2 regions of the Pseudomonas guariconensis genome follow, and region 1 is predicted to be linked to the other one. Evidence: predicted binding sites of a transcription regulator. Region 1 holds the regulator's gene; the other holds the start of a gene.
What was found. The regulator FliA, encoded in region 1, starts transcription of late flagellar genes. The targets are predictions, from matches to a motif close to CTAAAGTTTNNNNNNNNNNNGCCGNTAA.
Positions count from the first base shown of each region.

Region 2: AB1N67_RS09110 (methyl-accepting chemotaxis protein) is a predicted target of FliA. The motif match lies at 1,507-1,534, and genes of this name have one in related genera.

Region 1 covers NZ_CP162012.1:1,612,077-1,615,505, reverse strand. Annotated here, with positions in the region: gene AB1N67_RS07340 (protein phosphatase CheZ) at 1-285, opposite strand, end outside; gene AB1N67_RS07335 (chemotaxis response regulator CheY) at 304-678, opposite strand; gene fliA (RNA polymerase sigma factor FliA) at 783-1,523, opposite strand; gene fleN (flagellar synthesis regulator FleN) at 1,520-2,353, opposite strand; gene flhF (flagellar biosynthesis protein FlhF) at 2,442-3,429, opposite strand, start outside.
Region 2 covers NZ_CP162012.1:2,011,404-2,014,832, reverse strand. Annotated here, with positions in the region: gene AB1N67_RS09120 (ATP-binding protein) at 1-720, opposite strand, end outside; gene AB1N67_RS09115 (DNA-binding response regulator) at 710-1,459, opposite strand; gene AB1N67_RS09110 (methyl-accepting chemotaxis protein) at 1,762-3,369, shown strand; gene AB1N67_RS09105 (hypothetical protein) at 3,390-3,429, shown strand, end outside.

The sequences.
Region 1 (3,429 bases):
GAGCTTGACCACGTAGGACAAGCGCTCGGTGGCGTCGGTGATCTGCGACACTTCCTCGGCCTGCGGCATGCGCGGGTCGATCTGGAAGCTGACGATCGCACTGTGCAGCTCGCGGGTGAGCTTGCCGACTTCCTGGTACAGGCCGCGGTCGCGGGTCTGGTTCAGCTGGTGGATCAGCTGCACCGCCTCGCCGAACCGGCCGTGCTCGAGGCTCTCGACCAGTTCCTGGGCGTGTTTCTTCAGGGTCGACTCGAACTCCCCCAACGATGTGTTCATTTGCTCCATGGCGCCCCCTGACGTGACTCAGCCGTTGACGCGTTCGAAGATCTTTTCGATCTTCTCCTTGAGCACCTGGGCGGTGAAGGGCTTGACCACATAGCCGTTGACCCCGGCCTGGGCCGCTTCGATGATCTGGTCGCGCTTGGCTTCAGCGGTCACCATCAACACCGGCATACCCTTGAGGCGGTCATGGGCACGGACCTTGCGCAGCAGGTCGATGCCGGACATGCCAGGCATGTTCCAGTCGGTCACGAGGAAGTCATAGTGGCCGTTTTCCAGCATCGGCAACGCCGTGGTGCCGTCGTCGGCCTCCTCGGTGTTGGTGAAGCCCAGGTCACGCAACAGGTTCTTGATGATCCGCCGCATCGTCGAAAAGTCGTCAACGATGAGGATTTTCATGTCTTTGTTCAATTAGACCTCCAAGCAGTCTTAAACGCGCCCGGCCCCCGGACGCGCATTCAATCAATTCGGTACAACATCCAACGACGGTGGCGAACCCTGGCTCAACGTGCCCGCCATTCCCCGAGACGGCTGCGCAGGCGCGCGGCGCACTGGCTGTGCAACTGGCTGACACGCGACTCGCTGACCCCAAGCACCTCACCGATTTCCTTGAGGTTCAGCTCTTCGTCGTAGTACAGCGCCAGCACCAGACGCTCACGCTCCGGCAGGTTGGCGATGGCTTCGGTCAGCGCGGCCTGGAAGCGCTCGTCTTCCAGGTCCCGCGAAGGTTCCAGCTGGCCACTGGCGCCATCCTCGTGCAGCCCTTCGTGCTCGCCGTCCTGCAGGAGGTCGTCGAAGCTGAACAGGCGACTGCCCAGGGTGTCGTTCAGAATCCCGTAATAATCATCGAGACTCAATTGGAGTTCGGCAGCAACTTCATGATCTTTAGCGTCGCGACCGGTTCTGGCCTCCACGGCGCGTATCGCGTCGCTGACCATGCGGGTGTTGCGGTGTACCGAACGCGGCGCCCAATCCCCCTTGCGTACCTCATCGAGCATGGCCCCACGAATGCGGATGCCGGCGTAGGTTTCGAAGCTCGCGCCCTTGCTGGCATCGTATTTGTTGGCCACTTCCAGCAAGCCGATCATGCCCGCCTGGATCAGGTCCTCGACCTGTACGTTGGCCGGCAGGCGCGCCAGCAAGTGATAGGCAATGCGCTTGACCAGAGGGGCATAACGTTCGACCAGTTCGTAGTGGGCATCACGCGCCGCCCGGCTGTACATCTTGAAACCGCTCGCATTCATAGTACCGGTCCTGCGCTGGTAGGCTGCACCAGACGCTCGACGAAAAACTCCAGGTGCCCGCGCGGGTTGGCAGGCAGCGGCCAGCTGTCGACCTTCTGCGCGATGGCCTTGAAGGCCAGCGCACACTTGGATCGAGGGAAGGCCTCATAGACCGCCCGCTGCTTCTGCACCGCCTTGCGTACACATTCGTCGTAAGGCACGGCACCGACGTATTGTAAGGCGACGTCCAAGAAGCGATCCGTGACCTTGGTCAACTTGGCAAACAGGTTGCGCCCTTCCTGCGGGCTCTGCGCCATGTTGGCCAGGACCCGGAAGCGGTTCATGCCGTAATCGCGGTTGAGCAGCTTGATCAAGGCGTAGGCATCGGTGATCGAGGTCGGCTCGTCGCAGACCACCAACAGCACCTCCTGCGCGGCGCGCACGAAGCTCACCACCGAGTCCCCGATTCCCGCGGCGGTATCGATCACCAGCACATCGAGGTTGTCGCCGATCTCGCTGAACGCCTGGATCAGCCCGGCATGCTGGGCTGGCGCCAGGTGCACCATGTTCTGGGTGCCGGAGGCGGCCGGCACGATGCGCACACCGCCTGGCCCCTGCAACAGCACATCGCGCAGCTCGCAGCGCCCTTCGATGACATCGGCCAGGGTGCGCTTGGGCGACAGCCCCAGCAGGACGTCGACGTTGGCCAGGCCCAGGTCGGCATCCAGCAACATGACCCGGCGGCCGAGCTCGGCCAGCGCCAGGGACAGGTTCACTGAAACGTTGGTCTTGCCCACGCCACCTTTACCGCCGGTCACGGCGATCACCTGTACGGGATGCATGCTACCCATGTTTGTTCTTTACCTTGTCTCGGGGCCCAGGCCACATCAGGAGCTGAACACGACGCTCAGGATGCAGGTACTTTGCGCTGTCCATTCGTCAACCCGCACGCTTGCCTGGGTTGTGGTAGAGATCAGCGAACATGTCGGCCATCGCCTCTTCGCTGGGCTCGTCCTGCATCTGCACACTGACCGCACGGCTGACTAACTGATGTTTGCGCGGCAGTTGCAGGTCGTCAGGAATGCGCGGTCCATCGGTCAGATAGGCCACGGGCAATTCGTGACTGATGGCAAGGCTCAGCACTTCGCCGAGGCTGGCCGTTTCATCAAGCTTGGTCAGGATGCAGCCGGCCAGGCCACAGCGCTTGTAGCTGTGGTAGGCGGCGGTCAGCACCTGCTTCTGGCTGGTGGTGGCCAGGACCAGGTAGTTCTTGGCGGCGATGCCGCGTCCGGCCAGGCTCTCCAGTTGCAGCCGCAGGGCCGGGTCGCTGGCCTGCAGGCCTGCGGTGTCGATCAGCACCACGCGCTTGCGCAACAGCGGATCGAGCGCCTGGGCCAAGGACTGGCCCGGGTCGACATAGGTCACCGGCACATTGAGGATGCGCCCCAATGTCTTGAGCTGCTCTTGGGCGCCAATGCGGAAGCTGTCCATGCTCACCAGCGCCAGATGCTGGGCGCCGTATTTGAGCACGTAGCGCGCCGCCAGCTTTGCCAACGTGGTGGTCTTGCCCATACCAGCCGGACCGACCATGGCGATCACACCGCCCTCTTCGATCGGCTCGATCTCGGGGACCTGGATCATCCGTGCCAGGTGGGCCAAGATCATGCGCCAGGCGTGGCGCGGGTCTTCGATCTCGCCGGCAAGCTCGAGTGCTTCGCGAGCGATCGGGCCCGACAGGCCGATACGCTGCAAACGACGCCAAAGGTTGGCCTGCTGCGGCTTGTTGCCCTGCAGCTGGCTCCAGGCCAGGGATCCGAGCTGGACTTCGAGCAATTCGCGCAGGCCCGACAGCTCCGAGCGCATGGCATCGAACAGACGCGGATCGACCGGTGCCGGCGCTGGAGCCGCAACCTGCGCCGGCGCGTCA
Region 2 (3,429 bases), 400 kb from region 1:
GAACAGCTGAAAAGTCAGGTAGCCTTCCTGTTCGGCCTGCATGGCGAAGGTTGCCAGCAGCCACAGGGCAAGTGTCATGAAGGCCAGCTTCAGCCGCAGTAGCAGGATCGCCACCAGCGCCAGCACACACCCGAACAGCACGGCATGCTGCAACTGCTCGAGGCGGTCCTGGGCCTGCACGGCGTCCGCCTCCCATAACCTGAGTGACAGCGTGGGCCTGTGTTCGCTTTGCACCCGAATCAACAGATCGCTCGGCGTTGCGCCGACGAAAGTGATGGGCAGCAGATTCCGCTGACTGTGAATCGTCCGCGCCTCGATGGGCAGCGAAGGGCCGGTGCGCTGATGGTCGATCACTTCGCCGGTACGGGCATCGAGTTGGTAGAGATCGATGTCTCCGACTCGCCAGGGCGCAACTTCCAGCCAGCGCTCGGTGACCGGCAAGTCCGGTGCCTGGACCTTGAGCCTCAGCCAGAGCGCGGAATGACGACGCGGCGCGCTCAGAAGCGCTTTGCTGGCTGGACGCCAGCGTGCCTGTTGCAGGGCCTGCTGCGCTTCGAGGGCCTGTCCGGGGGGCTCTTCGAAGACTTGGGCACTACCAGTGAGCGCTTGGAACGGGGCGTGGAAACTGCGCTGATCGAACACCGCCACCGAGCCGAAGGCCAGCAACAACAGCAAGGCCCCGAAAAAGACCGTGCATGCGCTACGAGCGTCAGTCGACATCGCCCGACTCCAAGTTGCCGCGCGACTGGCGAAACTGATTGGGCGAGAGCCCGTAACGGTCGCGAAACGCCGTCGAGAAGCTGGCGCCGCTGGTGAATCCCACCTCCAGGGCGATCGCCTGGGAGGCAAGGCCGGTGTTGGACAGCAGGCGGCACGCCTCCTTCATGCGTTCCTCTCGCAGGAATTCGAACACCGTCACCCCGGCGCACTGGCGGAAGGCTTCGTTCAGGCGTTTGCTGTTGGTGCCCACCTGCGCGGCCAGCTCGTGCAGGTCAGGGGTCGTGCTCAACGCATTCACCAACACGTTGCGCGCGGTCTGGAACAGTATGTTGTCGAGGTTGCGCACTGGTGCGGCCTGATGCTCATTCACCGAAGCGTTGTCCAGTTTGCGTCGAAGATGAATCACCAGCCGCAGACGGATCTCTTCCAGCCTGAAGGGTTTGACGATGTAGTCGACCGCGCCGCACAGCAGGCCTTGCACCCGCTGGTCAGGCATGCCCGCGCCTGTCAGGAAGATCACGGGGATCTGCCGGGTCAATGCCGAGGCCTGCATCATTCGACAACAGGTCAGGCCATCGCAAACCGGCATCAGCACATCCATCAACACGATGTCCGGATTGATCAGCTGAACCTTCTTGAATGCATCCTGGCCGTTGCGTGCCAGATACACGCGGCAACCTTGCTGCTGCAGGTAGTCGGCGAGCAGCATCCGCTCATTGTCGACATCATCGACGACCAGGATACGCTGCCCTTGGAGAACGTCTGGCGCAAGATTTAGCGTCTCGATGAAACTCCCTCCTCTACCGGCCGATTACAGAGCCGGCCCGCACCATCACGCAGGCCTGTACAGCCGTTTTATCGCATGCCACTTTTGCGCGCTTCAACTGCGGATACTTCGCGAGCGCGTCTGCGCCAACAAAAATTTCCCGCCAGCGAAAGACGCGGCCCTCCGGGCAAAAGCCACGCCCACCCAATGGCTTGATAATCCACGGTACACCGTGCTCGAAGTGCGACGTCCTCTTGACCGTGGAGCCTCTCCCCATGAATTTACGATCCCTCGCCATCGGAAGCCGCTGCGCGCTTATTTTCTCGCTCATCGCCTTGTTGACGCTGGCGATCGGCGTGACTGCCATCCTGCAAACCCGATCCATGAACGCCTCGGCCGAACAAGTCCGCCAGCACTGGCTGCCCGGTGTGATGGCCACCGGCGATATCAGCAACCATCTGGGGCGGATACGTTCGCTGGCCCTGCGCAATTTCATCGAGCAAGACGTTGAAGACGTGCGCAGGATCGAATCGCTCAAGGGCGATGTTTCCAGCGCGTTGGCCGAATACGAGAAAACCCTCCACAGCGAAGAAGACCGTGCCCTCTTCACCGCCTTCAGCCGCGAATACGCAAACTACCTGACGATACTGGACAAGGTCCTCGCAGCCCAGGGCGACAAGGCGGCGACCATGAACACCATCAAGCATGAGCTGTCCCCTCAGGCCGACAGCATGATGGCCGCCCTCAATGCCCTGCGAATCTTCAACTCCGACAGCGCCGACCGCGCAGCCGAAGCCAGCGAAAAGGCTTACTACGAGGCGTTCTTCGCCATCGTCGTAGCCTTGGTGGTCATCCTGCTCGTGATGCTGCTCTGCTCGTTCTTGCTGACCCGTAGCATCGTGCGCCCGCTGGCGGATGCCATTGCGGTCGCCCAGCGGATTGCCGGCAACGACCTGACCCAAGAGCTCCGTATCAAGGAGCGCGACGAGCCGGGCCAATTGCTGGCATCGCTCAAGCACATGCAGGACAGCCTGCGCCAGACCTTGCAGCACATCGCTCAATCCTCCGACCAGCTCGCCTCCGCGGCCGAAGAGCTGCACGCGGTGACCGAAGATACCAACCGTGGATTGCACCAGCAGAGCGCGGAGATCGAACAGGCCGCAACCGCTGTCAACGAAATGACCGCAGCCGTCGAGGAAGTGGCCAGCAATGCAGTCAATACTGCTCAGGCCTCCGAGGACGCCGACAGCACCACGCGCCAGGGCCGCGAGAAAGTCGAACAGGCACTGGGTTCGCTCCAGCAACTGGTGGGCGATGTCAGCACGACCTCTGGGCAGATCGCCGAGCTGGCGCACCGCGCCAACGAGATCAACCGCGTGCTCGAGGTGATCGGTGAGATCGCCGAGCAGACCAATCTACTGGCCTTGAACGCCGCGATCGAGGCGGCGCGGGCAGGCGAAGCCGGGCGTGGCTTCGCGGTGGTAGCCGACGAAGTACGCGCCCTCGCCCATCGCACCCAGCAGTCCACCGGCGAGATCGAACAGATGATCAGCGGCATCCGCTCCGGCACTGCGCATGCGGTCGATGCCATGCGCGCAAGTGAAAGCCGCGCCAACAGTACGCTGGAAATCGCCCAGGCGGCGGGCCACGCCCTGACGGTTATCTCCCAGTCCATGTCCACCATCAACGACCGCAACCTGGTGATCGCCAGCGCCTCCGAACAGCAGGCTCAGGTCGCCCGGGAAGTCGATCGCAACCTGGTCAATATCCGTGACCTGTCGATGCAGACCTCCGCGGGCGCAAACCAGACCAGCGCGGCCAGCCAGGCGTTGTCCCAACTTGCAATCGAACTCAACGGCTTGGTGGCGAACTTCAAGATCTGACCACGGAAGGGTTTGCGACGATGAACGACATTCAATCACCGGAATTTGCCTTGTGGTCGT